DNA from 2 places in the Metasolibacillus sp. FSL K6-0083 genome. Region 1 is predicted to be linked to the other one. Evidence: a T-box and tRNA genes for the amino acid it is inferred to sense, from the RefSeq annotation. Region 1 holds a T-box; the other holds one or more tRNA genes.
The links. The T-box of region 1 lies ahead of MHB51_RS01350 (valine--tRNA ligase). A T-box ahead of a tRNA ligase gene usually reads a tRNA of that ligase, here a tRNA-Val.

Region 1 (16,892 bases):
CTAGCCCAGGAGATTTTGTTTAGAAAGCCAAACCTTGTATCAAAGCTTATTTTGATTGACTGTACGCGGAATACTGGCAAACTAACCTTATCGGAAAAGTTAATGTTAAAACTAAGTAAGCCCATCTTTTACTGTTATCCGTGGCAGACACTTATCCGACAAAGTGCAGAGGCTTGCGGGAACGATGAGGCTGTCAAAGCATACGTAAGAAATTGCCTTGCGCAAATGAAAAAGAAGGATTTCATTGATGTGATGATGTCCCTTATGACTTGTTTACGTGAAGATGAAGCATATCGCTTTCCAAAACCTGTATTGTTACTTTGTGGAGAAGATGACCGTTCGGGTAATATTCGTAAAATTGTAGCTCCTTGGGCCGATAGTGATGCTAACTGTACATTGCTGATGATTGAAAAGGCTGGACATAATGCGAATCAGGATAATCCAACTGCGGTGAACAAAGCAATCGCTAGTTTTTTAACAACACCTTAAATGAACAACAAATAAAAAACTGCCCAGAAAATTCCGCATTTTCTGGGCAGTTTCGCTTTTAATAATAAATATACGCTAAAAGGTTTTTCCAGCGGCAATCATAATAAACTGTCAACTTATTTATATTTTTTGAAAACAGCATATCATAGGGCTTTACGAAATGCTAAAAAGCCTATTTTACTTTGTATAAATGATTCATTTTTCCTTCCATGAAAACATACAGTAAACGATAGAGGAGGGAGAGCGATGAAAACAATTACTTGGGATATGGCAGAGCAATTCACATTTCCAGTCGGGCTTGGTGCTGTTGAAGATGTTGTGACAGCGCGTGTTACACCACAATGGGAGCAAAGTGATGATGGACAATCGATTCGGCTAACAGGTATTTATCATGTGACAGCCTCTGTTGCTTTTAATCCTGCACAAACTGTTTCACAAGTACATGGAACATATATCGAACATATAGATATCGAACAATCAACAGGTTATTTTGAATATGCCTTGCCGCTCGAAGTTGACTTGCCAGCAGATAAAGTAACGGGACCTGTTGAACTAAAGGTGCAAGATTTGAAAGCCGTCCATGATCAAGCAAGTTGCCAGCTTGTTTGGCAAGTTACATGTAATTTTGCGGAGCAAAATGAGACGACTGTACAAGTAGCGATGCAAGAGGCCGCCCCACAAATTGAAGACACTCCGCAACCTGTAGTGGCATCGGTAACTAGTGCGCAAGAGGAAGTGGCGGCGCATGAGATACAAGTGGAGGAAACGGCTATACCCGTTTATAAAGAAACGGAAAATTCGTTGGATACTCAACTAGAAGCTACTGCCGAGCCTGAGTTAGAGCTGCATCTTGACTCTACTAGTCATCTATTTATAGCGCACGATGATGAGCTCGGACAGCAGCCCGTAGCCCAGCAAACGGAGAATTCAGCATTACATGATGATTTTTTTGCGGAGCTAACCGAAACTTACAGCGTGCTGTCTGTCCAAAAAGATTAAGGTATTTTACTTATTCATTTTAAAATACGCTACAAACCGGTCAATGCTTTACCTCGCATTAACAGGCAGTAAGCCTCCCACTTTAAGACTTAAGTGAAATCGGCTTAAGGATAAGCGGGAGGTCAACTGCCCGTAAAAGCCCGATTGGTTCAACTAACAAAGCACCCACTGATTGAAGTTTCACTTAATTAAAACACAAACGAAGCGTCCAAAAAGCAGTGCTATGAACGCTTTTTGGACGTTAGATTCAAATAATATCAGTCAATAATAAGTAGGCAAGCAGCCCTAAGACGAGAAGTAAGATTAAATCGCCTGTTGTCGGAACAATAAAAACGCGCACACCTTGAAAGACGACGATTGGCAAAATAATCGTTCTGCAATAAAAACGTGTTTTGCGCAGCCACGGAGGCAATAAATAAGGATTGTAGTTTTTCCTACGCATATAATCACCCTTTCACTTTATATTTGTCGTTCTTTACCCCGCATTAACGGGCAGTAAGACACCCACTTCAAGACTTGAGTGAAAATTGATTAAAGGATAAGCGGGAGATTAACTGCCCGTAAAAGCCCGATTGGTTCAACTAACAATCAGTGGAGAAAAGCATCCACTGATTGAAGTTTCACTTTACCCCGCATTAACGGGCAGTAAGACACCCACTTCAAGACTTGAGTGAAAATTGACTAAAGGATAAGCGGGAAATCAACTGCCCGTAAAAGCCCGATTGGTTCAACTAACAATCAGTGGGGAAAAGCATCCACTGATTGGAGTTTCACTTTATATTGCTGACGACATGCTTTTCGTACTGAAGAAATTGTTGCTTGAAATTTCACTTTAAATTATATACAATATGTTCAAGTTAAATATTTGATGCAATGAATAGGAAGAGTAAAATGACAGCGTTTGTTTAGAGAGGGAGCGGTAGCTGAAAAGCTCCTACAATACCATCATTTGAATGTAGCCTAGGAGCAGTTTTTGTGAACGTATTTTCTCTTAATTCAAAATTAGGAGCATGGGCAATACCTTAGCAAAAGCCGGTTAAACACCGTTATCTGAATTGAGAGCCAATCGTTTTTTGATTGGAATTAAAGGTGGTACCGCGAACAAAATACATGCACTCCTTCGTCCTTTTACAGACGAAAGGAGTGTTTTTTATTTTGATTTAGCAAAACTCATGCAGGTGGACGAACATTTGCTAAATCAAAATCCCAAAGTGTCATTGATTTTCATTATTAGGAGGAATGCAGCATGACTGAACAGTTAACGATGTCAACAAAGTATGAGCCAAATGCGATTGAAGCAGGTCGCTATGAATGGTGGCTCAAAGGAAAATTTTTCGAGGCCCAGCCAGAGAGTGGGAAAGAGCCTTACTCCATTGTTATTCCACCACCGAACGTAACAGGAAAACTGCATTTAGGGCATGCATGGGATACGACTTTACAAGATATTGTTATTCGTATGAAGCGCATGCAGGGCTATGATGCGCTTTGGTTGCCGGGTATGGACCATGCTGGAATTGCGACACAAGCAAAGGTAGAGCAAAAATTACGTGAACAAGGCGTGACACGCTATGACTTAGGGCGTGAAAAATTCCTAGAAAAAACTTGGGAATGGAAAGAAGAGTATGCAGGTCATATTCGTGAGCAATGGGCTAAATTAGGCTTAGCACTAGATTATTCACGTGAGCGCTTCACATTAGATGAAGGTTTGTCTGATGCTGTAAAGGAAGTATTCGTTCAATTATATGACAAAGGCTTAATTTATCGTGGTGAGCGCATTATTAACTGGGACCCAGCGGCAAAAACAGCGTTATCGGATATTGAAGTAATCTATAAAGATGTGCAAGGCGCATTTTACCATATGAAATATCCATTAGCGGACGGTTCAGGGCATGTAGAAGTTGCGACAACTCGCCCAGAAACGATGCTAGGTGACTCAGGTGTAGCAGTGCATCCAGATGATGAGCGCTACCAGCATTTAATTGGCAAAACAGTTATTTTACCAATTGTAGGACGTGAAATACCAATCGTAGCAGATGATTACGTAGATAAAGATTTTGGAACAGGCGTTGTAAAAATGACACCTGCGCATGATCCGAATGATTTTGAAGTAGGAAATCGCCATAATCTAGAGCGTATTTTAGTAATGCATGAAGACGGCACAATGAATGAGCTAGCTGGGAAATACCAAGGTATGGACCGTTTTGAATGCCGAAAACAAATTGTAGCTGATTTGCAGGATGCTGGCGTACTCTTCAAAATTGAGGAGCATATGCACTCTGTAGGCCACTCTGAACGTTCAGGTGCAGTTGTAGAGCCTTATTTATCTGCACAATGGTTCGTTAAAATGCAGCCGCTTGCTGATGCATCATTAGAGCTACAAAAAGATGAGGCAGGAAAAGTAAATTTTGTGCCAGCACGCTTTGAAAATACGTATTCACGTTGGATGGAAAATATTCGTGACTGGTGTATTTCTCGCCAATTGTGGTGGGGTCACCAAATTCCAGCATGGTATCATAACGAAACAGGTGAAATTTATGTTGGGAAAGAAGCACCAGCAGATAGTGAAAATTGGACACAGGATGAAGATGTATTAGATACTTGGTTCTCATCAGCTTTATGGCCATTTTCAACAATGGGCTGGCCAGATACGACTAATGAAGAATTTAAACGTTATTACCCAACAGGAACACTCGTAACGGGCTATGATATTATTTTCTTCTGGGTTTCCCGCATGATTTTCCAAGGTCTTGAATTTACAGGTGAGCGTCCGTTCAAAGATGTACTCATTCATGGTCTAGTACGTGATGAAGAAGGGCGAAAAATGTCAAAATCACTTGGCAACGGGGTTGACCCGATGGATGTGATTGACAAGTACGGTGCAGATTCCTTGCGTTATTTCTTAGCAACAGGGTCATCACCGGGGCAAGATTTGCGTTATTCAACAGAAAAAGTAGAGGCAACTTGGAATTTTGCTAATAAAATATGGAATGCTTCCCGCTTTGCATTAATGAATATGGAAGGCTTAACATATGATGAAATTGACTTAACTGGCAATTTATCAGTGGCGGATAAATGGATTTTATCTCGCTTAAATAACACAATTGAACATGTAACGACATTATCAAATAAGTATGAATTTGGTGAAGTAGGTCGCGAATTGTACAATTTTATTTGGGATGATTTCTGTTCTTGGTATATTGAAATGGCGAAGTTACCACTTTACGGAGAGGATGAGGCAGCGAAAAAGACAACTCGCTCCGTATTAGCGCATGTATTAGACCAAACAATGCGTCTATTACATCCTTTCATGCCATTTATTACTGAAGAGATTTGGCAGCATCTACCACATGAAGGTGATTCGATTACAGTAGCAGCATGGCCAACTGTTAACAAAGCATTTAACTTCGAGCAAGATGAGCAAAGCATGAAGCTGCTCATGGATATTATACGTTCGGTACGTAATATCCGTGCTGAGGTAAATACACCAATGAGTAAGAAAGTAGCACTTTATGTATCAGCGAAAGATACTGCAACAGCAGAGGTGCTTGAAGCGAATAAAGCATATATTGAAAAATTCTGTAACCCTGACCCACTTGTTATTGGTCAAAATGTGGAAATACCGGCGCAAACAATGTCCGCTGTAGTGACAGGGGCAGAAGTATTTTTACCGCTAGCTGGTTTAATCAATGTAGAAGAAGAAATTGCACGCTTAGAAAAAGAGCTAGAGAAGTGGTCGAAAGAAGTGAAGCTTGTGACTGGTAAGCTATCGAACGAGAAATTTGTATCGAAGGCTCCAGAAGCACTTGTGCAAGTGGAGCGTGAAAAATTAGCAGACTACGAAGAAAAGCATGCAACAGTTGAAAAGCGTTTAGCAGAACTGAAAAATATGTAAAATGAATGGGCGACTAGTTAGTATTGGTCGCCCTTTTTCTAGAAATATGGAATAAATTTGATAGATGGAGTGTAGGCGATGTTTCAAACGATGCAGCAATGTACGGATTTTATTTTTCAATTAAAGGCAAGCAGCTATAAAGGGGCACCGCTAGAATCAGCACAAAAGATTTTGTCAGCACTCGGGCATCCAGAGCGCAAAACGAAGTTTATTCATTTTGCAGGCTCAAATGGCAAAGGCTCTACATTAAATGCCACGAGGGAAATTTTAATGGCGCATGGACTCAAAGTAGGCGCTTTTACTTCGCCACATTTAGAGCGTGCAAACGAGCGCATTACAATTAACCAGCAGGAAATTTCGGATAAGCAGTTTTTACACTATGCGAATGCAGTCGTGCAAGCAGTCCAAGACCATCTAAATGGGCAATTCCCGAGTTTTTTTGAAATTGTGACATTGATTGCCTTGCAGCATTTTGCACATGAAAAAATAGATATTGCACTGCTTGAAACAGGAATTGGTGGGCGACTGGATGCAACAAATGTGATTACACCTGAAGTGAGTGTGATTACGACAATCTCACTGGAACATACAGATATGTTAGGGGATACATATGCGCTCATTGCAGCGGAAAAGGCTGGTATTATAAAAAAGGGCAAGCCCGTTGTTGTAGGCGTAGAAAATCAAGAGGCGCTAAAAGTGATTCGACAAACAGCATTGCAACAGGGAGCGCCACTGTATCTTTTGCATGAGGCTTTTCATATTGAGCGTTTACAAAATGGAATCTTCCATTATAAAGAAGATAGTATCATCAGACATATTCAGCCTGCGATGGAGGGGGCACATCAGCAAAATAATGCAGCACTTGCCATAAAGGCGAGTCAGCTTATACTAGGTCATTTGCAAGAGGACGCTGTGCGCACAGCATTACAGCGTGCTAAATGGCAAGGGCGTTTTGAACGATTTGGGCAGCAGTTAATTTTAGATGGAGCGCATAATTCAGAGGGCACTGCTGCATTAATTCAAACATTACAGCAAGTGGAGCCAACAAAAAAATATCATTTCCTATATGCCGCATTGCAGGATAAAGACCACAGTGTTAGTATCCAGATGATGGAACGAATTGCAACGGCTCTTTATTTCACAACCATTCCGATGCCACGCGCAGCTTCAGCTCAAGTGCTAGCTGCCCAAAGTGAGCATTTCAATAAGCAAGTTGTGGAAGATTGGGCGCATTTTTTAACTGAAAAGCTACCGCAGTTGGCACAGGATGAAGTACTAATTGTGACAGGCTCCTTGTATTTCATAGGTGAGGTGCGAACTTTTCTGAAGGAGCGAGGTATGCGATGATTCCAAAACTCGATGATTATAAAAGACGCTGGCAATTGCCGAGTGATGATGTAATTAAGCCAGGGCTTACGCGTATATTGCAAGCATTACAGCAGCTTGGACAGCCTGAGCAGTCACTACAAGTGGTACATTTTGCTGGAACAAATGGCAAAGGCTCAACATTAACATTTGTTGAGCACATTGCACGGGCTTATGGTTTGACAGTTGGTAAATTTATGTCGCCATGCATTGTTGATGTACATGATCAAATTTCAATAGATGGGCAGCCAATTTCTCGCAGGCAAATGGATGCGGTGTTTCAGCAAATGGCTGAGGCGAAGCTACATCATTTACTAACTGACTTTGAGCTTTTAACATGTGCGGCCTTGCTGCATTTTCAAAACGAACAAGTAGATTTAGTATTACTTGAAGCTGGCATGGGGGGGAGAGAGGATAGCACGAATGTTGCTATACCTATCGTCTCAGTAATTCCGAGCATCGCACTAGAGCATACGAATTTTTTAGGAACGACTCTTGCGCAAATTGCAGGACATAAAGCGGGCATTATAAAGCAAAATAAGCCTACTGTAATTGGTCGTTTGCCAAAGGAGGCTTATGAAGTTGTAAAAGCCGAGGCAAAGCAGCAAAATTCGTCACTTTCTATTCTTGGTGAAGGGTTTGAAGTAGATGGAACAACTTATCGACATTTAGTACGTCAAATCGAAATCAATCATCTAGAGCGAAGGCTGCTTGGCATGCATCAAGGAGAGAATATGGCAGTTGCGATTACGGCCTTTTTAGAAGTAGCTTCCGCACTGTCGTTAAAGTTAGATACGGCTGCCATCCAACAGGGAGTGTACAATGCGCAAGTGGCAGGACGTTTTGAGCAAGTTTCAGAAAATGTCTATTTTGATGGTGCCCATAACCCCGCAAGCATTGCAGCACTTGTACAGACAATTCAGCAGCAGTTTCCAAATGAACAAGTGGAAATTATTATTGGTATGTTAGCAGATAAAGACGTTGTTAAGGCAATACAGCTATTAGAGCCTATTGCAAGTAAATTTATTTTTGTTGATTTTATGAACCTACGTGCAATGAAAGCACAGCATATGTTAGAAATACCATCAACTGTTGGTGGTACTATAATGACACTGGAGGAAGTCGCTCATTATTTAAAGCGTGGTCATTCGACAAAAATCGTGACGGGCTCCTTATATTTATTAAGCGAACTAAGAGAGGTTTGCTCATTATGAAATTTGTAGAAAAATAGGGAAAACTTTTTTGGCGAGACTGACAAAAGTCTCGTCTTTTTTCATGGCAAATTTGCTACGGTACTAATAAGGTGGTGAAAAGCATGCGAAAAAATGAATGGATTCGAGCTGCGTTATTAGGTATCGCTTCAGGGCTTATTGGAGTTGCTCTTTTTGTAATGATATTAAATTTTGTGAGTAATGAAAAGGTAAGTGAGGAGAAGGAAGACGTTTTACCTGTGCAGCAGGAAGTTGTTGAAGAGGTAAATGCTTCTTTTTATGCGAGCCAGCATGGCCTTTTTTCAAGCAAGGAAGGCGCGGAGCAGTTTATTGCGGCAAATCCCCTTTTGAATAAAGCGGCAATTATTGAAATGGACAATCAGTTTTTCATTTGGTCAGCATTATCAACAAATAAAGAGGTTGCGACACTGGCGCCATCTGCCTTCTTTAAGCAATTGTCAATTGTTGCTGCGTGTAGCGAGCCAACAATGCAAAGATTACCTGAAATTCTAATGGATGAAAAGTATCTAAAAAATTATTTTGGACAAGAGCAAAAAGAGGGAGAGGTTCCGGCTGACTGGGGGGAGATACTCGCAGCAGTAACAAGCCTTTCCAATGATATAAATGTGATGCGTTTACATATTTTTACGCATTATTATGGTGAAAATGATTGCTTGAAAATTGAATTTTGAGCAGTCAATTGAGTAGCAAATATTAAATTTGGACATTTGCTGTAATTGTTCAAAAATACTTTTCTCCGCTATGATAGAAAAAGTAGGAGGAGATTGAAATGAATATTACAACACAAACAAAATTTGTACTTGCTTCAGCATCACCAAGACGTAAGGAGCTACTAGCACAGCTTCACATTCCGTTTGAGGTAATTACGAGCAATGTAGAGGAAACGAGCGTGCAAGCGCAATCAGTTGAGCAGTATGTACAGGAGGTCGCTCGTTTAAAAACACGTGATGTCGCGGCGAAGTGTCATGGGAAAACGGTTATTGGTGCTGATACAATCGTTGTTTTTCAAAATCGTTTACTACATAAGCCAAAAGGCCGCGCTGAAGCTGTCCAGCATTTGCAAGCACTATCAAATAATCGTCATCGTGTATTAACGGCTGTAGTAATTATTCAACCAGATGGAGAAGAAACGGTTTTCGTTGAAGAAACAATCGTAATTTTTAAAAAGCTGTCAGCTAAGCTAATTGAAGCATATGTTGATTCTGGTGACCCGTTTGATAAGGCGGGAGGCTATGGTATTCAAACACCTGGTGCTCTTTTTGTCGAGCGAATTGAAGGAGATTATAATAACGTAGTAGGATTCCCGCTAGCTTCAGTATTTGAGCAACTCATTCATCTACGCCTACTAACAATTTAATGGGAAGGTTGTGAAGCCGTATCATGACAATGTTTCAAGCATTGAAAATACGTGATGTTCATGAAGCAGATCGTCCAAGAGAACGCTTAATACGCCAAGGTGCGCAAAGTTTATCCAATCAAGAATTACTAGCTATTTTGTTGCGCACAGGTACAAAAGAAGCATCAGTACTCGCCCTCGCTAATCGAGTACTGATGGATTTTGAAAAGCTCCACGCATTAAAGCATGCTACATTTGAAGAAATAACCTCGATTAAAGGAATTGGTGAAGCTAAAGCTGTCCAGCTTCTCGCAGCTATTGAGCTTGGTAGAAGGCTCGCGCAAAAAGAAATTGACTCCCGTTACACGATACGTTCCCCTGAAGATGCAGCCGCATATTTAATGCCTGAAATGGAATCTTTAACTCAAGAAAATTTCGTCGCCCTCTTTTTAAACACTAAAAACCAAATTATCCATAAGCAAACGATTTTTATTGGCTCGCTTAATGCTAGCATAGTTCACCCGAGAGAGCTGTTTCGTGAAGCAATAAAGCGCTCTGCGGCTTCCATAATTTGTGCGCATAACCATCCGTCAGGTAATGCCACGCCAAGTCCAGAAGATATTGATGTTACACAGCGCTTGCAGGAGGCTGGGATAATTATTGGCATTGAGCTACTCGATCATGTAATTATTGGAAATCATCAATATATTAGTATGAAAGAGAAGGGGCTTATGTAGTCACAATAAATTGTCACTGTCCTTGTCGCAGAAAACATGTGCTCCTGCGATTACTCGTCGCAGAAAACATTGTTGATTGAAATTTAGCTTTCAGTAGATGTTAGGGATTTTGAAAGGAATAAATTGTGCAAGCACTATTCAAAGCCTCGATGCAGTTACGTCAAGGTGTAATTGAACAAGAAGTCCATTTTATTAAGATAAAATTAAGAAGCGTGGGGAAATTTCGTGGATGAACGAACCTTTCTCACGCTTTTTCGTCATATTTCTGCAATGAAACTGTAAAAATAGTGGGCGATTTTTCATTTGTTTCATGTCAGTAGAAAGAATACAATAGAAAAGTGGGTAAAAGAAATCGTTATTTATCGGATTTTGCAATATATCACACTATAATTTTTAGCTTTTATCCGCTATAATTAAGCGTATCGTTTAGATAGGCAACATGCTGTAAATAATATTGCTATATATTAAGCAGCTTATTTACAAAAAATAAAAAACACGGTTTATTAAGAAAGGAAGTACAGACATTGTTTGGAATTGGAAATAAGGATGTCGGGATTGATCTCGGCACAGCAAATACACTAGTTTTTGTTAAAGGAAAAGGAATTGTTTTACGCGAGCCTTCAGTAGTGGCGAAAAATATCAAAACAGGCGATATCGTCGCTGTAGGAAATGACGCGAAAAATATGATTGGACGTACACCAGGCTCAATTGTGGCGATTCGTCCAATGAAAGATGGCGTCATCGCAGATTTTGATATTACAACAGCGATGATTCAATATTATTTGAAGGAAGCTTTAAAAAATTCAGGTTCAAACTGGAAAAAGCCGAATGTAATGATTTGCGTACCATTCGGTATTACGTCAGTAGAGCAGCGTGCAGTAATTGATGCATCGCGCCAAGCAGGGGCGAAGGATGCATTTACAATTGAGGAGCCGTTTGCAGCAGCAATCGGTGCGAATTTGCCAGTATGGGACCCAACTGGTTCGATGGTAGTAGATATCGGTGGCGGTACAACTGAAGTAGCCGTTATTTCACTAGGAGGTGTTGTAACGAGCGAATCTGTTCGTATTGGTGGCGATGCAATGGACCAAGCAATCATTGCTTATATTCGTAAAACATATAATTTAACAATTGGTGAGCGTACAGCAGAAGCAATTAAAATGGAAATTGGTAGTGCGCGTGCAGATGACAATAATGCAATGATGGATATTCGAGGACGCGATCTTGTGACAGGTTTACCAAAAACAATTGAAATTACTGCACAAGAGATTTCAGAGTCTTTACGTGAATCAGTGACAGCAATTATCGATGGGGTGAAGCGCACGTTAGAGCAAACACCGCCTGAATTATCTGCTGACGTAATGGAGCGAGGCATCGTTTTAACTGGTGGTGGCGCTTTATTACAAAACTTAGATAAAGTTATTAGCTCTGAAACAAATATGCCTGTCTTTATTGCGGAGGATCCATTAGATTGTGTAGCGATTGGAACAGGAAAGGCGTTAGACAATATCGACTTAATTCGCGCACAGCAATTAAAAGGATAAGGTGATGAAACAATGCCACATTTTTCAAATAAAAAAATTATCGTGTTATTAGTTAGCACAGTTTTTCTAGTGGCATTGATTGGCTTCTCGTTAAGCAACCGTCATAATGCAACATTACCAGAGCAAATTATTAAAGATACTGTCGGCTTTGCACAATCACTTGTTGCAAAGCCAGCAAGTTACATAACAGGTATTTATGGTAACATCGAAGCCTTGCTAAATACGTATGATGAAAACAAACGTTTAAAAAGTCGACTAGAAGATTTTGTCGTTTTACAATCCGAAGTCGACGGATTAAAATCAGAAAATAAAAAGCTTCGTGAGATAATTGACAAGGAAGAAAGCTTGCGAGAATATCAGCCGATTCATGCAACTGTAATTGCACGAAATCCTGATCAATGGGAAGAGAAACTTATTTTAAACAAAGGTCAAGTTCATGGAATTGAAAAAAATATGGCCGTTATGACAGCGCAAGGATTAATCGGCAAAATTATCGCGGTAACGCCATTTACATCGGAAGTCGAATTACTCTACACAAACAATGCCAATTACCGAGTTTCAGCACTTGTACAAGGTGAGAAAGAAGATATTGCAGGTTTAATTGAAGGATATGACGGGGAGCGTAACGAATTAATTTTAAAGCGCATCGATTCCAATAAGGAAATTGAAGTTGGAAAGCATGTTGTTACTTCAGGTTTAGGTGGTATTTTCCCAAAAGGTATTTTAATTGGCGAAGTAACAGAAGTAACGACAGAAGACTTTGGACTAACGAAGATGGCATTTGTTAAGCCATCGTCGGATTTTGCTATGCTTGAAAATGTTATTATTGCGAAGCGTGAAGTGACTTCTGTTGATGGCTCAGATGGAAGTGGCACAAATGTTAATTTGACAGACCCGCCAGAGGAAGAGGGAGAGGAATAAATGTTTATCCGTTTACTCATCCCAACAGTTGCAGTATTATTGTTTTTATTAGAGCCATTATTTGCGAAGTTCTCGCCGATTGTTATAGGTGAACAACTCGTTTTTTTGGTGCCGCGCTTTTTAATATTGTATTTAATTTTTATTGCGATTTATTATAATCGCAAACGCGCAGTGTATTATGGTCTGTTTTTTGGGCTATTGTACGATGTGTTTTACATTGATATTATTGGATTGTACACATTTTTATACCCGTTGCTATGCTTTATTGCCGGCTGGAGTGTGAAATATATTCATCAGCATTTAGCCATTACAACAATTTTGGCAGTCATGCTTGTTGCATCAATGGAAGTCGTTCTATACGAATTTTTCTTTTTAATAAATTTCACGCCAATGACATTACAAACATTTTTTAATAGCCGCTTAATACCGACAATTTTGGCTAACCTATTATTTCTAGCGCTGCTCGGCTGGGTGTTTAAATATTTAATCAACAAGCGGGTATTACAGCGTGCACGCAATGGGGCTTAAACCTCCTGTGGGGGAAGGGCAAATTTAGCAGGAAAATAAATTTCAGCTGATGAAAGAGAAACTCAATTTAGAACGCCGTGTCCGATAGCATATCGGTCTAAGCTTAGACTTGAAATGCTTTCTTGTGTAAGCGTCAAAGAGATGGACAAGGCATAATTGATAATGGAGTGTGGGGTGGCATATTATCATGAAAAAACAGCTCGTCCATATTAAAGGAACGAAGGACGGTTTAATACTTCGGCTTGATGATCAATGTGCCTATGCAGAGCTTTTAGAAGAGCTAGCACAGAAAGCTTCTGAAGGTGGAATTGAAGGGAAGTTAGACGTGCAGCTGCATTTAGGAACCCGTTATTGCACAGCTGCACAAAAAAAAGAGCTTATTTCAATTGTCCAGCAGCAGGGAAACTTAATTGTTTCAAAAGTACAGAGCGATGTATTAACAATCGAAGAAAGCAATCAAAAAATGCTACAAAAAAAGTGCGATACATATGTTGGGATTGTACGTTCAGGTCAAGTGCTAAGAGCAACAGGTGATATTATCGTGCTAGGAGATGTCAATCCAAACGGGCGCATTGAAGCTGGAGGCAATATTTATGTTCTTGGTAAACTAAAAGGTATTGCACATGCGGGTGTAGAAGGTAATGAGGAGGCTGTAATTAGCGCCTCTCATTTTGAACCGACACATGTGCTCATAGCAGATTGCGTTGAAGTGATGTCGAATGAGCAGCAAATTGTCAAAGAAAATACCGATCAGCTATGTGCGTATATTAATGAAAGTGGTACAATTTCTTATGACCGTATTCAAAAAGTAAAGGAAATCCGTCCATCTTTTACAACATTTAAAGGGGGAAGCTAATGTGGGAGAAGCAATAGTAATCACTTCGGGAAAAGGTGGCGTAGGTAAAACAACTACAAGCGCCAACCTCGGTACTGCATTGGCTCTTCAAGGAAAAAAAGTATGCTTAGTAGATACAGATATTGGTCTGCGTAATTTAGATGTTGTGTTAGGTTTAGAAAATCGTATTATTTATGATTTAGTTGATGTCGTGGAAGGTCGCTGTAAAGTGCATCAGGCACTTGTAAAGGATAAACGAGTCGATGATAAACTTTTTTTACTACCTGCAGCTCAAACAACAGATAAAAACGCTGTGACACCTGAGCAAATGAAGAGCTTAGTTAACGAATTAAAAAGTGACTTTGATTATGTGTTAATCGATTGTCCAGCAGGTATCGAGCAAGGCTATCGCAATGCGGTAGCTGGAGCGGACCGCGCAATTGTCGTGACGACACCTGAAATTTCCGCTGTGCGCGATGCGGATCGAATTATCGGCTTATTGGAGCAAGAAGAGATTGAGGCGCCGAAATTAATTATTAACCGCGTTCGTCATCATTTAATGGCCTCTGGTGATACGATGGACATTACCGAGGTGACAACGCATTTATCTATTGATTTATTAGGAATTATTATAGATAGTGAGGACGTGATTAGCTCGTCAAACAAAGGTGAGCCAATCGTGATGAATCCAGATAATAAAGCCTCCTTAGGCTATCGCAATATTGCACGTCGTATTTTAGGTGAGTCTGTGCCATTAATGTCAATCGAACCAGAGCCAAAGGGCATGTTCGCTAAAATCAAGTCATTGTTTACAAAATAGGGTAGGTAGGGCGTTCAACAAGCAGTGCAGTTGCCTGCTTGTTGAACGCTTTCGTTTGTGTTTTATTAAAATTGCGACTGTTTGAAAAGTTGGATAGCCTGTTTTAAAGTTGTAAACATTGAGTCTAGTTGATGTTTCTTTGCATTTCAAATGAATAAAAAAGTAGGTTATTTATCGTTTTGCTTTCGATATAAGCTTCTGCGCTAATACTATTATCTTTGTCGTATATGGCGTGTCTCAAAATCACTTTTCAGGTACGCTCTTTTTTCTTTGCTTCGGCATATACTGTTAAAAACGAATAGGATGGTGGCATGAAAAGATGGCAGTGGGGCATTGCCTTTATATTATGTGTTATTGTGTGGGGAACGACGCAATTGCCAGAAACGAAAACGACGAGCTTTATTAAACGCGTTGTTTATAGTCAAGATGATTTAACATTTATGCGCAATACACTACGCAGTATTTCGATTTTCGAAGGGGAAAAGGTTGAAGTAGCTGATTACCCTGAAATGAGAGAAATGCTAAACTTTACAGCAATTCAGCCAAGTAATAAAGGCTATTTAATGACGTATGAGGAGACGGTAAGTCTTTTTGCATTGCAAAATGGCATCGTTGTCTTTACCGGCTATACGAAAGAAACAGGACAAACTATTTCAATTTTTTACGAGGACAATACAACTGTGACATATGGCTTTATTGATAATTTTTCATTGCTGCCCTATACAACGATTGCTGTCAATGAGCTTGTTGCGACAAAACAAGCAGGCGATTTATATATTCGCATAGAGAAGGACAATCAGGTGCTAGATTTGGAAAAAACATTAGCTTGGCTAAATGAGCAGATGTAGCATGTTGCGAATAACGATACACCCTTTATTGTTGCTTGTTCTGTTGATGATGGTCTTTACTGGTAATATCGCACTTTATAGTATTATTTTATGCTCTTTAATTGTACATGAAATGGGGCATTTATTAGCAGCGAAGGCTGTCAATTTACAGTTAAAAAGCTGTGTGATTATGCCCTATGGTGGAGAAATTAAGCTGCGGCAGGAAGGCACGTATTTACAAAGGCTTATCATCGCGCTCGGTGGACCTTGTGCAACACTTATTGGGATGGCAAGCTGTATGCTGTTACCGCCGCTGCTTGCTGCTCCCTTTTTTAAAGTGCAATTTTATTTACTCTGTTTAAATTTATTGCCCTTTTTACCGCTCGATGGTGGGAAAATCATATGTTATTTGCTGCTCACCCTATTTCCAAAAGCAAAAATATATGAGCTTTTTTTATCGCTTTCGCTGTGCTTTTTTACTATAATTGCAATATTAGCATTTATCATGCTACCAAAATCTATTCCTGTTCTATTGCTAAGTATTTTATTATGGATTAATTTAGTAGGGGAATGGAAGTACCGAAAATACCGCATTGCTTATGAGAAAATTGTTTTGAATAGGTTGACGTAAGTTTTTTCTTATGGTAGTATTTTAATGTTATTGTTTGTAGCACCCGCTACAACCGCACTGGCAAGGTGCCTAAGAGTAGCTAGTTTAGCTAACACCTTGATAGTAACAGGCGAGTCTTAGTCTAAAGAGGAGGTGCATTTTAATGTACGCAATTATTGAAACTGGTGGTAAACAAATCAAAGTTGAAGCAGGTCAAGAAATCTATGTTGAAAAGCTAGGTGTGGCTGCTGACGAAATCGTAACTTTCGATAAAGTTTTATTCGTAGGTGGAGAAACAGTTAAAGTTGGTGCTCCAACTGTTGAAGGTGCAACTGTTACAGCAAAGGTTGTAAAAGAAGGTCGCGCTAAAAAAATTACTGTTTTCAAAATGAAAGCGAAGAAAAACTACCGTCGTAAGCAAGGTCACCGTCAACCATACACAAAATTAGTTGTTGAAGCAATCAACGCTTAATTTCGAGGTGAACTCACGTGATCACGGTAACTATTTATAGTGATGAAAATCGCAAATCGTATGGATTTGAAATATCAGGTCATGCACTTTCTGACGTTTATGGACGTGATTTAGTATGTGCGGGAGCATCTGCCATCGCCTTTGGTGCTGTCAATGCGATACCACAGCTTACAGGAATCACACCTGAAATCGAGCAGGGAGATGAGGGAGGCTACTTAAAGGTAACAATCCCAAATGACTTAGAACGTGAAACAGACGATAAGCTTCAAATGATACTGAATACTA
Region 2 (16,892 bases), 1.4 Mb from region 1:
TTGACATCTACGATGTCAGTGGTAGGAGAGCGTTCTAAGTGCGTTGAAGTCAGACCGGAAGGACTGGTGGAGCGCTTAGAAGTGAGAATGCCGGTATGAGTAGCGAAAGACAGGTGAGAATCCTGTCCACCGTATGACTAAGGTTTCCTGAGGAAGGCTCGTCCGCTCAGGGTTAGTCGGGACCTAAGCCGAGGCCGATAGGCGTAGGCGATGGATAACAGGTTGATATTCCTGTACTACCTCCCCACCGTTTGAGCAATGGGGGGACGCAGGAGGGTAGGGTAAGCAGAGCGTTGGTTGTCTCTGTTCAAGCAGTAAGGCGTGTGTGTAGGCAAATCCGCACACTCTAACGCCAAGCTGTGATGACGAGTCCGTATGGACGAAGTTCCTGATCTCACACTGCCAAGAAAAGCCTCTAGCGAGGTGGGAGGTACCCGTACCGCAAACCGACACAGGTAGTCGAGGAGAGAATCCTAAGGTGTGCGAGAGAACTCTCGTTAAGGAACTCGGCAAAATGACCCCGTAACTTCGGGAGAAGGGGTGCTCTTGAGCGTGCAAGCGCATGAGAGCCGCAGTGAATAGGCCCAGGCGACTGTTTAGCAAAAACACAGGTCTCTGCAAAACCGTAAGGTGACGTATAGGGGCTGACGCCTGCCCGGTGCTGGAAGGTTAAGAGGAGTGGTTAGCGCAAGCGAAGCTATGAATTGAAGCCCCAGTAAACGGCGGCCGTAACTATAACGGTCCTAAGGTAGCGAAATTCCTTGTCGGGTAAGTTCCGACCCGCACGAAAGGCGTAACGATCTGGGCACTGTCTCAACGAGAGACTCGGTGAAATTATAGTACCTGTGAAGATGCAGGTTACCCGCGACAGGACGGAAAGACCCCGTGGAGCTTTACTGTAGCTTGATATTGAATTTTGGTACAACTTGTACAGGATAGGTAGGAGCCAGAGATCTCGGAGCGCCAGCTTCGAAGGAGGCGTCGGTGGGATACTACCCTGGTTGTATTGAAATTCTAACCCGTGCCCCTTAGCGGGGTAGGAGACAGTGTCAGGCGGACAGTTTGACTGGGGCGGTCGCCTCCTAAAAGGTAACGGAGGCGCCCAAAGGTTCCCTCAGAATGGTTGGAAATCATTCGTAGAGTGTAAAGGCACAAGGGAGCTTGACTGCGAGACCTACAAGTCGAGCAGGGTCGAAAGACGGGCTTAGTGATCCGGTGGTTCCGCATGGAAGGGCCATCGCTCAACGGATAAAAGCTACCCCGGGGATAACAGGCTTATCTCCCCCAAGAGTCCACATCGACGGGGAGGTTTGGCACCTCGATGTCGGCTCATCGCATCCTGGGGCTGTAGTCGGTCCCAAGGGTTGGGCTGTTCGCCCATTAAAGCGGTACGCGAGCTGGGTTCAGAACGTCGTGAGACAGTTCGGTCCCTATCCGTCGTGGGCGTAGGAAATTTGAGAGGAGCTGTCCTTAGTACGAGAGGACCGGGATGGACATACCGCTGGTGTACCAGTTGTCGTGCCAACGGCATCGCTGGGTAGCTATGTATGGACGGGATAAGTGCTGAAAGCATCTAAGCATGAAGCCCCCCTCAAGATGAGATTTCCCATTACGCAAGTAAGTAAGATCCCTCAAAGACGATGAGGTAGATAGGTTCGAGGTGGAAGTGTGGCGACACATGGAGCTGACGAATACTAATCGATCGAGGACTTAACCACAATTAAAACTTGTTTCAATGTTCGTTTATCCAGTTTTGAAAGAACAAACACTTTCTAAAAACAAGGATTTCAAGACACAAGCTAATCGAGGAAACAAAAGAGCGCTTGAAGGAATGTACTAAAGTACATGACTGAATGAGCGAGTGCAGTTGACGAAGAATAGCGCAGTAGATTGGAAGCCGAGTAAGGAACGTCTACTAAAAGCACCACATCCTGTGGTAACGTAGACGCCAGCACATCCATGTGCAAGTGAAGTAATGATGGCAAAGAGGTCACACCCGTTCCCATACCGAACACGGAAGTTAAGCTCTTTAGCGCCGATGGTAGTTGGGGGCTTCCCCCTGTGAGAGTAGGACATTGCTTCGCGCAAAAAGTCGCTGCTGATAATTAATCAGTAGTGGCTTTTTTTATCTTGATTTAGTAGTTAGCTGAAGCGTAATTGATAGCGCAAACATATCGATAATATGAGTAAATAGTGAATTAAATCGAAAGTTTTAATTATTTGAAAAAAGCACTTGTAATAATTAAAATGATTGTTATAATAATAAATGTACTAAGTAGCTTATACAAAGTGCATAAATGAATATTAGCGTTCCGAAGTAGCTCAGTGGTAGAGCAACCGGCTGTTAACCGGTTGGTCGCAGGTTCGAGCCCTGCCTTCGGAGCCATTTTTTTTGCCTATTAATTGAAATGAAAAAATTATAGTAGCATTATTTTTAGAGGTAGAATTAACAGGTCCACTATTAGTTTTAATCCGAATTTTCCTTGATTAGCTAAACGAAGTAGATTAATCTAAAATCAGTGTTACATTTCGTTGTTTACTTAGCAAAGTGTCAAACTTCAATAAAGTTTAAAATAAGTAAAACAAGCATTTAGCTCCTAACAATGAAAAAAGCCCTAATTTTTAATTTGAGGCTTTCGCAAAAAAAAATTGCAAATTAGGATGAAATTTTATCAAAAAGGCTTGTACAAATCTAAAAAATATGGTATTATAATTCTTGTCTTGTTTGAGATATTTTAACTGGCCCGTTGGTCAAGTGGTTAAGACACCGCCCTTTCACGGCGGTAACACGGGTTCGAATCCCGTACGGGTCACCATTTAAAAATAAATAATTGTAACACTCATATATGGAGGATTAGCTCAGCTGGGAGAGCACCTGCCTTACAAGCAGGGGGTCGGCGGTTCGAACCCGTCATCCTCCACCATTCAAGTGTTATGTCGGTGGGGTAGCGAAGTGGCTAAACGCGGCGGACTGTAAATCCGCTCCTTAGGGTTCGGCGGTTCGAATCCGTCCCCCACCACCATCTTTGAAAATGATTGGGGTATAGCCAAGCGGTAAGGCAACGGATTTTGATTCCGTCATGCCTAGGTTCGAATCCTAGTACCCCAGCCATTTTTTTGTTTTTTCTTGAGCCATTAGCTCAGTCGGTAGAGCATCTGACTTTTAATCAGAGGGTCGAAGGTTCGAGTCCTTCATGGCTCATTATTAACAGGGACTATTTGAAAAGATTATATCTTTTCAAATAGTCCCTGTTTTTTATATTAATATCTTCAAAACATTGCTCCTATGGTAATTATAATAAGGCGCAGTTTATCTTTTAAAGAAGAATAAAAAATAATATGTTAAACTAAAGGTTGATGAATATTGCTTACTTAGAAATAGAGATTGAGGTTGTAGAGGTGAAATAGTTATCGTATCGTCAAAAGATGTTGCAAAATTAGCTGGTGTGTCACAGACGACGGTTTCCCGGGTTTTGAATACACCTGAACAAGTAAAGGCCTCAACGGTTGATAAGGTGTTGAAGGCGATTGAACAATTAAATTATATTCCTAACGAACAGGCAAGATTGCTTGTGACTAGTCGAACAAATACAATTGCACTATTATCTGGTCCGCTACACAATCCTTTCTTCTCAGACACTACTGCGGCTATTGTTAATTATGCAAATAGTAAAGGTTATAAAGTCGATGTACAATTTGTACAGGATGAGGAATTAGAAAATGCCTATTCAAAAATTTTAGAGCGCAAAGTAGATGGAATCATTTTATCTTGTATATTGTATGAAGATCCGTTTTTTGAAAAGCTAAAGAAATTAAACATTCCCTTTATTACATTTAACCGTAAGCACCAATCAAATGAAAATTTTGTCGAAATTGATAATGAACAAGCAGGTTTTATTGCTGCACAATCATTACAGGCTTTAGGACATCAACATATTGCCTATATAGGGGGGCATTTAACGGTTAGTACGTACGCTAATCGTTTTAGAGGGGCGCTGCGTGCTTTAGGAGAAGCGTTGCCAGAAGCATATATTTATCATTCCAATACAACCCGTGCAAATATTAGTGAGGGAATTGATTATTTGCTCCAGCAGCCAAATTCCCCAACTGCTATAATAGGTGCATCTGATTCGATAGCGCTAAATGTCATTGATGAATTATTAAAGCGCGATATTCGTATCCCGGAGGATATTAGTGTTATTGGGATTGATAATGTTGAATTGGCGGCATATGAACAAATTCAATTAACGACAGTAGGACATGCGATGGAAAGAAATTTAGGATTAATCGCTATTGTTAAATTAATTGAAATGATTGAAAATAAAAAAAATTCTTGTGTTCATATAACCGAATCTGTTAAACTTTTTAATAGGAAAACAGTGAAGCGATTAAACTAAGGCGAAGATTCTGTTCTTACAAATATTCTTCTGAGCCCTATCAGGAGATATTTGTAGGATATAAGTATATTTTTTTATAACAAAATGGTTACGTATTCATAACAGAATATTTAGAATAAAGAAGTTTGGGAAGGGTGTATATTTTGGAACAAAAAATGTATATCAATGGTGAATGGGTTTCTACAGCCGAGTATGCAGAGTTAAAATCACCATACACAAAGGAAGTAATAGCGAAAATACCACAAGCAACAAGAGAGCATGTATCAGCGGCTGTGGAGGCGGCTCAAAGGGCACAGCAAGCAATGACTAATCTTACTGCATTAGAAAGGGCGAATATCCTTTATGCAATTGCTAAGGCATTTGCTAGCAAGCGCTTGGAGGCAGCAACAATTATTTCCCGGGAAAGTTCGAAGCCTCTAAAATATGCGCTAAGCGAAATAGACCGCACAATTGAAACATATCGTTTCGCTGGTGATGAGGCTAAGCGTCTTATTGGGGAAATGATTCCAATGGATGCAGCGAAAACCGGGGAAAATCGTTTTGCTTATACGCTAGAGCAGCCATTAGGAATAATTGCTGCTATTACGCCCTTTAATTTTCCGCAAAATTTAGTAGCGCATAAAGTCGGACCAGCAATTGCTGCTGGGAATACGATTGTACTAAAACCTGCCTCACAGACCCCACTATCTGCATTGTTTTTAGCAAAAATCATTGATTGTACAGATTTACCTAAAGGCGCATTTAATGTCGTGTTAGGGAGTGGTGGTATCGTTGGTGATGCACTTGTTGAGAGCGATAAGGTGAAAATGATTACATTTACGGGTAGTCCAGCAGTCGGTATTCAAATCAAAGAAAAATCAGGATTGAAACGTTTAGCACTTGAATTAGGGTCGAACTCTGGATTAATTGTTGACCGCAATATAAATATAGAGCATGTAGTGAGAAAATGCGTTACAGGTGCATTTTCTAATCAGGGGCAGGTATGTATCTCTTTACAGCGGATTTATGTAATGGAAGAGGTGTTTGCTGCATTTGTTGAGGAAATGATTGCTCAAACACAAAGCTTGAAAATAGGTTCTCCGCTCGATGAAACGACGGATATATCTGCCATGATTCATGATAAGGAGCAGCAACGAGCAATACAGTGGATTACTGAGGCAATTGCAGAAGGTGCAAATCTTCTATACGGAGGCGAGGTGGAAGATGGTGTTTTATTACCTACAATTTTAGCGAATGTCGACAGGAAATCAAAAGTTAGCTGTCAGGAAGTGTTTGCACCGATTGTAAGCATTAATAAGATTTCTTCAATAGAGGAGGGTATCGAAGCTATTAATGATTCAGATTATGGCTTGCAGGCAGGTATTTTCACGAAGGATATTCAAACGGCCTTTACAGCATCGAAAAATCTCTCAGTAGGTGGTGTTATCATTAACGATATACCGACATATCGCGTTGATCAAATGCCGTATGGTGGTGTAAAGCAAAGTGGAACAGGCAAAGAGGGACTTAAATATGCAATACAGGAAATGACGGAAACAAAGCTTGTTATTTGGAATCAAGAAGGAGGACTATAGATGGCTGAAAAGATTACATTTGTACCTTTAAGTTACACAGGCTGGGGCTCCCTTAGCTATTTACAGCAAGAGGTGCAACGCTTAAAAGGTCAAAAAGTATTATTAGTGACAGATCCTTTCTTGCACGAACTGGGCTTAACGCAAAAAATCATTGCACTGCTTGAAGAGTTGAATTTAACTATCAATATTTATACAAAGGTTGTGCCAGAGCCCCCAGTAGCTGTAGCGGAGGAATTAGTAGCTTACGCAAGGGAACATCAAAGTGATATCGTTGTCGGGCTAGGTGGGGGGAGTGCGCTCGATTTAGCTAAATTAGCTGGCGTAATTTCAGTGCATGAAGGTGATGTCAAAGATTACTTAAATTTAAGCGCTACACGTTCCATTGAACAGAAAGGGCTGCCGACAATATTAATTCCTACAACATCTGGTACTGGCTCAGAAGTCACAAATATTGCTGTTGTTTCATTAGAAAGTACGAAAGATGTCGTAACACATGACTATTTGCTGGCAGATGTAGCGATTGTTGACCCAGAGTTGACAATGTCGTTACCACCAAAAGTAACAGCGGCAACGGGAGTAGATGCTTTAACTCATGCGATTGAGGCATATGTATCGCAAAATGCTAGTACGGTTTCTGACGCATTAGCATTGCAGGCGATACAATTAATTAGCCAATCCATTCGTAGTGCGGTAAAGGATGGGCAAAATCAGCAGGCACGTATCGATATGAGCTATGGGAGTTATTTAGCGGGCCTAGCATTTTTCAATGCAGGTGTTGCGGGTGTACATGCACTAGCTTATCCATTGGGTGGACAATTCCATATCGCGCATGGTGACTCCAATGCGGTTTTATTGCCGTATGTAATGGGCTATATCCGTCCATCTTGTGAAAAGCGCATGAAAGACATTTATAATGCTATGGGCTTCAATAGTGGCTATTTATCGCAGGAGGAGGCATCGCATAAATGTGTACAGGAATTGCAGCGCCTTGTTGAAGATGTAGGTATCCCTTCAAGCTTGAAAGGCTTCGATATTAGTGAAGAGGCACTTACCGGCTTAACGGAGGATGCAGCAAAGCAAACGCGACTCCTAGCGCGCAGTCCGATGCCGTTAGGGAAGGATGATATTTTTGCTATTTATAAGGCAGCATATGATGCCGTCGTTTTCAAATAAATAGAATTAATCAAACAGCAAAGGGGATAGAAAAATGTGTAATAACAAAAAGTTATATGTATTAGACACTGGGACAATGAAGATGGATAAAAATTATATGATTGCCATGCATAACCCTGCGACAATTGATAATCCTAATCCACCAGCAGAGTTTGTAGAATTTCCGATTTATGCTGTATTAATTGACCATCCAGAAGGGAAAATCTTATTCGACACAGGCTGTAATCCCGATGGTATGGGAGAAGATGGGCGTTGGCCTGAAGGAATACAAAAGGCCTTCCCAACATTTGCGAGCGAAGAATGTTATTTGATTAATCGTTTAGAGCAATTAAAAGTACGACCAGAGGATATTAAATATGTAATTGCCTCACATTTGCATTTAGACCATGCAGGCTGTTTGGAGTTGTTTACAAATGCGGAAATTATCGTGCATGATTCAGAGCTGTCGAGTGTTATGAAGCAATTTACGATGACGCGTGATATGGGTGCATATATTTGGGGTGATGTCATGGCATGGATTCAAAATCAATTACGCTGGCGCACAATAAAGCCGCATGAAAAAGAAGTACAGCTGGTGGAAGGAATCAAAATTATTAATTTTGGTCCAGGGCATGCATATGGTATGCTTGGCTTACATGTTGAGCTGCCTGGTCATGGTAATGTTTTACTAGCATCCGATGCCGTTTATACGGCAGAAAGTTATGGCCCGCCAGTCAAGCCACCGGGTATTATTTATGATTCCGTGGGTTATAATTCGACAGTGGAGCGGATTCGTAAATTCGCCACTGAAAATGATGCTGAGGTTTGGTTTGGACATGATTCAAATCAATTTAAAAATTTCGTGAAATCTACGGAAGGCTATTACGAATAATAGGGCTGTTGGGGAAGCAGATATCCATCTGTCTTTCCCGTTTTTTGTGCTTAATAAGAAGGGCTTTTAATTGACTATTTGAAAGCTCTTTTTCTAAGCTTTATAATACTTATATAGATAAATATGTTATTGGAAAAAATGGATTGTAATTGGAGGTGCTTTTTATGGGAGAGAGAGGAAGACCCAAAGGAGCAAGTGGTGAAGAAAGTCGAGCATTATTGCTTGAGATAGCTGCGAGAGAATTTGCACAAAATGGGTATCATGAAACAAAAATAAGCTCAATTGTAAAAGGTGCGTCATTAAGTCAGCCTACTTTCTATTTGTATTTTAAAAACAAAGAAGCAATTTTTGAGGAGTTGGAGCACTTATTTCGTATGCGAATTATTGAGTATACAAAGCAAAGTCGTTTACAGCCAATGCTGGAATCAGCAAAAATTAAAACGCGAATTACGTATAATTTAAAAGAGTTATTGGTATTTCTAGATAAAAATCCAGATTTAACGCGAATTGGATTTTATTTGTCCGCAAAAGCGGATGAAATAAAGGCACATATGGTTGAGCAAATTCGAGGTAATCTAGATTTTGAGGTTAATGCTGGTTATTTTAGGAAAGATGTAGATACGCTAATGGTGGCAGAGTGCTTAATCGGTATAATAGAGCGATTAACATTTACACAATTGCTAACGAAACTAAAAGAACCGGAGGAAATAGCGAACGATATTGTGGATTTATTATTGGAAGGTATGTTATCTAAAGAAGGTTAAAAAAGAAAATACATATTTTCTTTTTTTATAGTTGAATATTACTTTTGAGTAATATAATATAAAACCAGCAATGAGTTATATGTTATTTTTAATACAAATTACACAAAGGAGAGGATATTGGTGAAAGAAATATGGCAGCAAAGGATGTCGTTATTTATTATTTTGTTGTTGTTTTCACATGCTATATTTGGGTATATGCCGGTATTTGCGGAAACGAATCCTACATTAAATATTATGCTAACAATTGGTGACCAGCTATACGAGGAGGGGGATATTGCAACAGAACCTGTCACCATTCATGTCACAACAACTTCGACAGATAGCGCCACTATTCAAGTAGAGTGGTCGATTGATGAAGGGGATTCATGGACATTATTTAATTTAGCATCACCGCATACATGGGAACAGCAAGGCGAGCATACGATTTGGTTTCGAATTATAGGACAGTCTACTATTTATAAGCGTTTTATTGATATTCGCCCACAACCGTTTTCATTATTCACAGCAAATCCAATTATTTATGTAAGCGAAAATGGGGATGATAGCAATAGCGGAGCAACTTGGGCTGATGCTGTTAAAAGCGTGCAAGTCGCATTAGATAAGGCTAGCGCTGGCAACCAAATTTGGATTGCCGCGGGAACGTATGCACCGACCAAACGAGCTAATGGCAGTGACCCTCGTAGTGCGTATTTTAGAATGAAAAATGGTGTAGCGATTTATGGAGGATTTGCGGGGGATGAAGAAACATTAGCACAGCGGGATTTTCAAAACAATAAAACGATATTAAGTGGTGTACTTCCAAGTGGAGGAAATGCTTATCATGTATTTTATCATCCAGATAACTTACACTTGAACGAAACAGCTATACTTGATGGCGTCATCATTACAGCAGGGAATCCTAATCATGCTACACAAAACCAGCATATGCACGGAGGAGGCATGTACAATAGTGGAAATAGCCCAACTCTCAGAAATGTAGTATTTACTGCAAATATTGCCTACCGATATGGCGGAGGAATATACAATTATGAAAGTAATCCAGCCCTAATAAATGTAACATTTATTGAGAATAGAGCCTATTCGGGCGGCGGGATGTACAATGAATCAAGTAATCCACAGTTAACAGATGTCATGTTTAATAACAATAGAGTTTCAATGGACGGTGGTGGCCTCTATAACAATAACAGTAATCCAATCCTAATACGCACTGCATTTACAGCTAACAATGCAACAAACAATGGAGGGGGGGTCTACAATACTGGGAACAGTAATGCTACTTTGACGGATGCCTTATTTAAACAAAATAAAGCAGCTGTGGAAGGTGGCGGAATGTATAATAGTAGCAGTAACCCAACGCTAACAGATGTAGTGTTTGAGCAAAATACAACAGATTGGTCAGGCGGGGGGATGAATAATAGTAACAGTAGCCCAGCCTTAACAAATGTAACGTTTAGTGGAAATCAGGCATTTTATGGAGGAGGGATTTATAATATTGGCAGTAGCCCGACGCTAATAGATGTAAAGTTTAATGAAAATACAGCATCCCAACAAGGGGGAGGAATCTACAATAAAAATGCAAGTAATCCAACTTTAACAGATGTAGTATTTGAGGAAAATAAAGCAACTTGGTATGGTGGCGGGATGTCTAATCATGGCAGTAGCCCAGTCTTAACAGATGTAATATTTAATATGAATCAAACGACGTTAGGGGGCGGAATGTATAATGACAATAGTAACCCAACCTTAACAGGCGTTAATTTTAATGAAAATAGAGCAACAGAGAAATCTAATTCAGGTGGTATTGGAGCGGGTATGTACAACTCCGCAAGTAGTCCGTCCTTAACAGATGTCATCTTTTCTGAAAACATAGCAGACAATGGAGGTGGTGGCATATACAATGGTGGTGGTAGCGAGCCAATCATCACAAATGTTTCTTTTACTGCAAATGAAGCCGGTACAGGAGGCGGCATGTATAATGCGGCAAATACACGCCCAACATTAATAAATGCACTATTTACTTTCAATCTAACGAAAAATAGTTTCGCGGGAAGTGCTATATATAGCTTTGATACGACAAATATCAATTTAATGAATGCGACCATATATGCGAATGGACCAGCAGCGATTCACGGAGGCGCCGCGCACAGCCAAATTGTTAATAGTATCATCATAGGAAATGCAAATACAGGGGCACTGACTAATTTTGGGGGCAAGGTTGTAAATAGCTTGGTCGACGTATTGGCAGGCTCAGGAATCCATAAAGGACAGTTGTTTGATGCGAGTGGTGACCCGATAAGCCTAGCAACTTATATGCCAGAAGATGTATTTGTTCATCCGGCTGGTGCAAACTTGCATTTGAAAATAGGTTCACCAGCGATTGATGTAGGGGATTCTAATGCCCATACAGTTGCAACAGACCTTGCAGGGAAAAAGCGTGTTCAAGGGGCTGCCATCGATTTAGGTGTATATGAAATGCAGCCTTATTATACAGTAAGCTATGATGCCAACGAGGCAACAGAAGGAACAGTTCCTATTGATAGTGGGGCATACGAGGAAAATATGTCCGTTACAGTGCTAGATAATACAGGACATCTAAAGAAAGCTGGCCATACATTTACAGGCTGGAATACGCAAGCGGATGGAAAAGGAACAGCGTATGCCGTAAATACGACCTTTCAAATAGGGGCAGAAAATGTTCTATTATACGCAAACTGGGTAAAGAATCCGACATATAGCATCACATATGACGCCAATGGTGCCACAGGAGGAAATGTCCCGCAGGATTTAGAGGCATACGAAGAAAATGCTCTAGTAACAGTGAAAGATAACAGTGGAAATTTAGTGAAAGCAGGGCATACTTTCATAGGCTGGAATACACAAGCAGATGGAAAAGGAACAGCTTACGCCGTAAACACAACTTTCCAAATGGGAGCAGGGAATATCACATTATATGCCCAGTGGACAACAAATCCAACGTATCGTGTAAGCTATGATGCCAACGGTGCCACAGGAGGAACTGTGCCGCAAGATTTAGGGGAATATGAAGAAAATACCCTAGTAACAGTGCAAGAAAATAGTGGAAATTTGGTGAAAGCCGGTCATACTTTCATAGGCTGGAATACACAAGCAGATGGAAAAGGAACAGCTTACGCGGTAAACACAACCTTCCAAATGGGGGCAGGGAATATCACATTATATGCCCAATGGACAGCGAATCCAACGTATCGTGTAAGCTATGATGCCAATGGTGCCACAGGAGGAATTGTGCCACAGGATTTAGGGGAATATGAAGAAAATACCCTAGTAACAGTGCAAGACAATAGTGGAAATTTGGTGAAAGCTGGTCATACTTTCATAGGCTGGAATACACAAGCAGATGGAAAAGGAACAGCTTACGCCGTAAACACAACCTTCCAAATGGGGGCAGGGAATGTCACATTATATGCCCAATGGACAGCGAATCCAACGTATCGTGTAAGCTATGATGCCAACGGTGCCACAGGAGGAACTGTGCCGCAGGATTTGAGGGCATATGAAGAAAACACTCTAGTAACAGTGCAAGGAAATAGCGGAAATCTAGTGAAAGCCGGTCATACTTTTACAGGCTGGAATACACAAGCAGATGGAAAAGGAACCGCTTACGCCGTAAACACAACCTTCCGAATGAAGGCAGGGAATGTTCGTTTGTATGCACAATGGAAATCGAATACACTAAATGAAGAAAAGAATCCTTCTAATCCGCCATTGGATAGAGATAGCAACATAGCAATACCGATTAAAATCTCCTTTGAAACCAGTGGTGGTGAACTTTTAGAAGCAATAGAGATTAATCATAATACAAGGATTCGTGATTTACCTGTTCCAATAAGAGAGGGCTTTATGTTTGAGGGCTGGTATACAGATAAAACACTAACAGAAAAATGGGTGGGGGATACGCTAGTAACAGAAAATCTCACTCTTTACGCTAAATGGATAGAGCTAGCTAAGGAACTACCTACTGAAAAGACCTTCAAAGATATTGAGAATCATTGGGCAAAGGAAATGATTGAAGCCTTGACAGCACAAGGCATTATTCAAGGCTATGAGGACGGTACATTCCGACCGAACGAATCAGTAAGCCGTATGCATGTAGCAGCACTGCTGACAAGAGCCTTTTCATTCGAACCAGTACGACTAGCAAGTGATTTCACAGATGTTTCACCCGCCCATCCTTATTATGACGCAATTAAAGTATTGCAACAGGCAAGGGTTGTCGATGGTGTAAATGGTGCTTTTTTACCTACAGAAAAAATGACACGAGCGCAGCTAGCAAAGATACTTGTTGGTGTACTCGGGTTAACACCTGAAGGGACGACTTCATTTATTGATGTCGATAGCGCACATTGGAGTGCGGGGTATATTGCGGTACTTGAGCGTGAGGGAATTGCGCTTGGAGATAATGGCGAATTTCGTCCAAACGAATCTGTCACACGCGCCCAATTTGTAGCGTTTTTATACCGAGCTTATATGGCTTCAAATCAAGTAGTTTTGTTAGAGGATGAACTAATCGAATAAGGCAAAATAAAAATTTCTACAATTATATTACTTTATAATAATATATAAAAGGCGTCCAAAATCGTGCAATTGCCGATGTTTTGGGCGCTTTATTTGATATTTAAAAAATGAAGATAGCTTCCACTAAAAATGTGATGAAAATCTTTCTCCAAAATATCGCTAAAACAAATAGCCTTTTCAGACAGCCTTATTTTCTTTTTAATAATTGGATTGCATAAAAATATTGATTTTTCACATGCTTCAATTACTCTTAATTGCTATATAGATAGGTGTTTTATTAGATTGAAGTGTAGAAATGCTTTATAAAAATGCGGATGCTGTTAAAAGCGTGCAAGTCGCATTAGATAAGGCTAGCGCTGGCAACCGAATTTGGGTTGCTGCAGGAACTTATACCCTGACAAAACGGGCTAATATAAATAAATGGCGTAGCAATCTACGGAGGATTTGCGGGGAATCAAGAAACATTAGCGCAGCGCGATATTGAAAGCATTGAAACGATATTCAGTGGCGCCCTTCCAAGCGGAGGGAATTTTACCATCGAGACGAACCAGATCTCAAATTGAATGAAACAGCGATACTTGATGGCATCACAATTACAGCAGGTTATGCAATCCATGGCACGCAAGTTCACAATATGTACGGAGTGGGAATGTACAATAGCGGAAATAGCCCGTCCTTAGTAGATGTTATATTTTCTAAAAATATAGCGGAGCGTAAAGGTGGAGGCATATACAATTGGAACAATAGTAATTCAACTATAACAAATGTTTCTATTACTGCGAATAAAGCGGACTTAGGAGGCGCAATATTGAACGATCCGGCTACATATTCAATACTATAGTGTGACGACAGACAAGACTTTCCAGCATATGAAGCGAATGCAATGGTAACAGGGAATGTCATCCCAACACCAATAGAAATTTCACTGAACACAAAAATCCGTGATTTACTTGTAAGAAAAAGCTATATATTTGAAGGGGGATATAAGGATTCGACCTTTGCAATAAAGTAGTATCTAGGGTGATATTGTCGCATTAGAACAAGTGGGAATAATAATTACTTACATCGAAATATCTCAATGACACGTGAACAATTAGTAGCTTTGTTATATCGAAGTAGATTTTAGAATGCTTTCTTACATCGTGCTAGTCATGTAGGGAAATGTTTTTTAACTGTAAACATTTAAACTGGATAAGCGACAGGTTTGTTGGATACAGTTGAGCGATTTTACAATGCTGATAAGCTGTTGCTTTGATTGTGGTTTTGTTGGGGAATTTTTAAGCAATATAAATTAAAACTATAACACTTATTAATTTCCATACACCTCTAAAAATAAATCCACAAGACCACTAAAGATTTATCTTTTAGAGTAATCGCTACTTTTCTTAAGTATATTTTACCATATCTTTTGAATTTTAGATAAAATAGGATTACAATAATTTCTAATAAACACCATTAAAGAGGGAACTGGAAATGTGTTTTTGAGTTTTGTTTTTACCACCATTTTATTGATATTGGCAGTGAAAAATTTGTATCCACAGAAGATGAGGTATTAACAAAAAAATTACAAGAGAGTTAGCTAGAATTAATAATAAGTATCGGATAGGTAAAATTGCTTCAAAGAAAGATTTTATGTTTTTGCTGATAGGAGGTGTGTTTATGAATAATGATAAAGAAACTCCCGAACAAAGAAGAGAAAGATTAAGACAAGAAGAATTAAAAAGAAACCCTACAGGAAGTATGAATGATGCTTTTAATAGGGGGAGTAGTGGTAATTTAGCAGATTTAACGGGTAGTCTAGGTTGGAAAGGGTTAGGGATAATTATTCTTCTAATTATAGTGGGGAGAATAATCATGTTTATTTTTTTCGAGTAACGAAGTTTGGTGGGGGATTAAAGATATCTTAAGATCCCCTCTTTTTTGAATCTATCTTAAAAATAGAGGGGAATTTTATAGTTAATCAGGGTATGTGAATTCTACAGTAATTGTATATGTTGCAATCATTCCACTTAGACGAGAGATAGCACTACTCCAAGCTCTTGGAGCACCATCTCCTCCCAGAACAAAATAGTTATAATCAACAAATCCAGTGTTATATGAAAAAGTATTCGAAGTTGGATATTTGTAAATACTGTTGCCCCATACAGCGCCAGAGTGTGCACTAGCTTCTCTGTCTGTCAAATAGTAGAGGTTAGAACTTGGTGTCCAACTTCCCCATAATTTATTTAATCTAATTTCTTGATTAGCTAATCTTAGACTATAATCAACATATAATGCGGCAGTTATACCACCTCCAGTTCTTGTTCCTCCAGATGAATCGAAAGGAGTGATGTTAATTTCTCCTGTTTCCATGGGAATGAATATTTCGTAACCTTCAATTACTGATTCATTTCCTAGTGTTCTTAGTAGGTTAGTTTTTTCTAGGTATTTTGTTGGTTTGATTGAATCTAAAACTTTTGTTTCTCCAGTTTCATTATTTGTAACAGTGACTTTAACTTTTCCGGTGGATAGATCTTTTACATCCAGTGTTTCATTTGCATAGCTTGTACTAGTCGCTATGAATGAAAAAAGTAGCAGAGTAAATATAGAAATTAGAAATTTTTTCATAAAAATCACCCTTTCATTTAATTTATAGTATATATTAACTAAATAAATTCTAAATTTAAAGTTAATTGGAATTATATTTTAAAAGCTAAAATATTTATATTCAAAAGTCAATATATTTTTACTAAATATGGAATGAATATTTTATCTTCTGCTGTTTATGAGCATTTACATATAGATATATATTGATATAATAATTGTTCTATCTATATTATTGAATATTTAAATGGATAGATTTTATAAAATTAACGAATAATTATACATAAAAATGTCGAGTTGAGCCAACAGGCTATCTCGTTTTACAATAAGGGTATTATGGAAGGGAGATTTGAAAAACATGAATAAATCAGTAGCTATTATTGGGGTACCATCAGATTATGGACAAAGACGCCGCGGTGTGGATATGGGACCAAGCGCTATTCGTTATGCAGGGGTTGTGGAACGTTTGGAGGCGTTAGGATATACAGTGAAGGATGAAGGCGATATCCGTGTAGAAAAGGCGCCAGTAAAGCAGGAGCAAAATGAGAAATTATTAAATTTAGATGAAGTTGTAGAAGTATGCTCGAAGCTAGCGCAAAAGGTAGAAGGAGCAGTAAATGACAAACGCACTCCCCTTGTACTAGGCGGCGACCATAGCATTGCAATTGGTACATTAGCAGGGCTTGAGAAATATAAAAACTTAGGTGTGATTTGGTTTGATGCCCATGCTGATATTAATACACCAGAATCAACACCATCTGGTAATATACACGGTATGCCACTTGCGGTAAGCCTTGGTCTTGGTCATGAGCGTTTAACTTCGATTCACCATGCGGGACCGAAAGTAAAAGCGGAAAATATCATTATTATCGGTGCTCGCTCTGTAGATGAGGGTGAGCGTGAGTTAATTAAGGAAAAAAATATTAAAGTTTACACGATGCATGAAATTGACCGTCTTGGTATGACGGCAGTTATG

Region 2: it encodes a tRNA-Val, which carries the amino acid that the T-box ahead of MHB51_RS01350 (valine--tRNA ligase) is inferred to sense. The anticodon was not compared.

What each region holds. Positions count from the first base shown of each region.
Region 1 covers NZ_CP152046.1:298,869-315,760, forward strand. The annotation lists gene MHB51_RS01335 (alpha/beta hydrolase) at 1-489, shown strand, start outside; gene MHB51_RS01340 (hypothetical protein) at 736-1,488, shown strand; gene MHB51_RS01345 (hypothetical protein) at 1,736-1,930, opposite strand; T-box leader at 2,353-2,619, shown strand; gene MHB51_RS01350 (valine--tRNA ligase) at 2,735-5,380, shown strand; gene MHB51_RS01355 (folylpolyglutamate synthase/dihydrofolate synthase family protein) at 5,459-6,727, shown strand; gene MHB51_RS01360 (folylpolyglutamate synthase/dihydrofolate synthase family protein) at 6,724-7,959, shown strand; gene MHB51_RS01365 (hypothetical protein) at 8,061-8,648, shown strand; gene MHB51_RS01370 (Maf family protein) at 8,747-9,334, shown strand; gene radC (DNA repair protein RadC) at 9,358-10,050, shown strand; gene MHB51_RS01380 (rod shape-determining protein) at 10,575-11,594, shown strand; gene mreC (rod shape-determining protein MreC) at 11,607-12,515, shown strand; gene mreD (rod shape-determining protein MreD) at 12,516-13,043, shown strand; gene MHB51_RS01395 (septum site-determining protein MinC) at 13,231-13,899, shown strand; gene minD (septum site-determining protein MinD) at 13,901-14,698, shown strand; gene MHB51_RS01405 (hypothetical protein) at 15,010-15,546, shown strand; gene MHB51_RS01410 (site-2 protease family protein) at 15,593-16,156, shown strand; ribosomal protein L21 leader region at 16,197-16,283, shown strand; gene rplU (50S ribosomal protein L21) at 16,299-16,607, shown strand; gene MHB51_RS01420 (ribosomal-processing cysteine protease Prp) at 16,625-16,892, shown strand, end outside.
Region 2 covers NZ_CP152046.1:2,740,617-2,757,508, forward strand. The annotation lists rRNA gene MHB51_RS12870 (23S ribosomal RNA) at 1-1,718, shown strand, start outside; rRNA gene rrf (5S ribosomal RNA) at 1,969-2,084, shown strand; tRNA gene MHB51_RS12880 (tRNA-Asn) at 2,312-2,386, shown strand; tRNA gene MHB51_RS12885 (tRNA-Glu) at 2,742-2,816, shown strand; tRNA gene MHB51_RS12890 (tRNA-Val) at 2,849-2,924, shown strand; tRNA gene MHB51_RS12895 (tRNA-Tyr) at 2,940-3,023, shown strand; tRNA gene MHB51_RS12900 (tRNA-Gln) at 3,038-3,112, shown strand; tRNA gene MHB51_RS12905 (tRNA-Lys) at 3,130-3,202, shown strand; gene MHB51_RS12910 (LacI family DNA-binding transcriptional regulator) at 3,411-4,397, shown strand; gene MHB51_RS12915 (aldehyde dehydrogenase family protein) at 4,541-5,971, shown strand; gene MHB51_RS12920 (iron-containing alcohol dehydrogenase) at 5,972-7,144, shown strand; gene MHB51_RS12925 (N-acyl homoserine lactonase family protein) at 7,179-8,015, shown strand; gene MHB51_RS12930 (TetR/AcrR family transcriptional regulator) at 8,180-8,779, shown strand; gene MHB51_RS12935 (InlB B-repeat-containing protein) at 8,900-13,333, shown strand; gene MHB51_RS12940 (hypothetical protein) at 13,893-14,174, shown strand; gene MHB51_RS12945 (DUF6366 family protein) at 14,993-15,208, shown strand; gene MHB51_RS12950 (hypothetical protein) at 15,290-15,940, opposite strand; gene rocF (arginase) at 16,275-16,892, shown strand, end outside.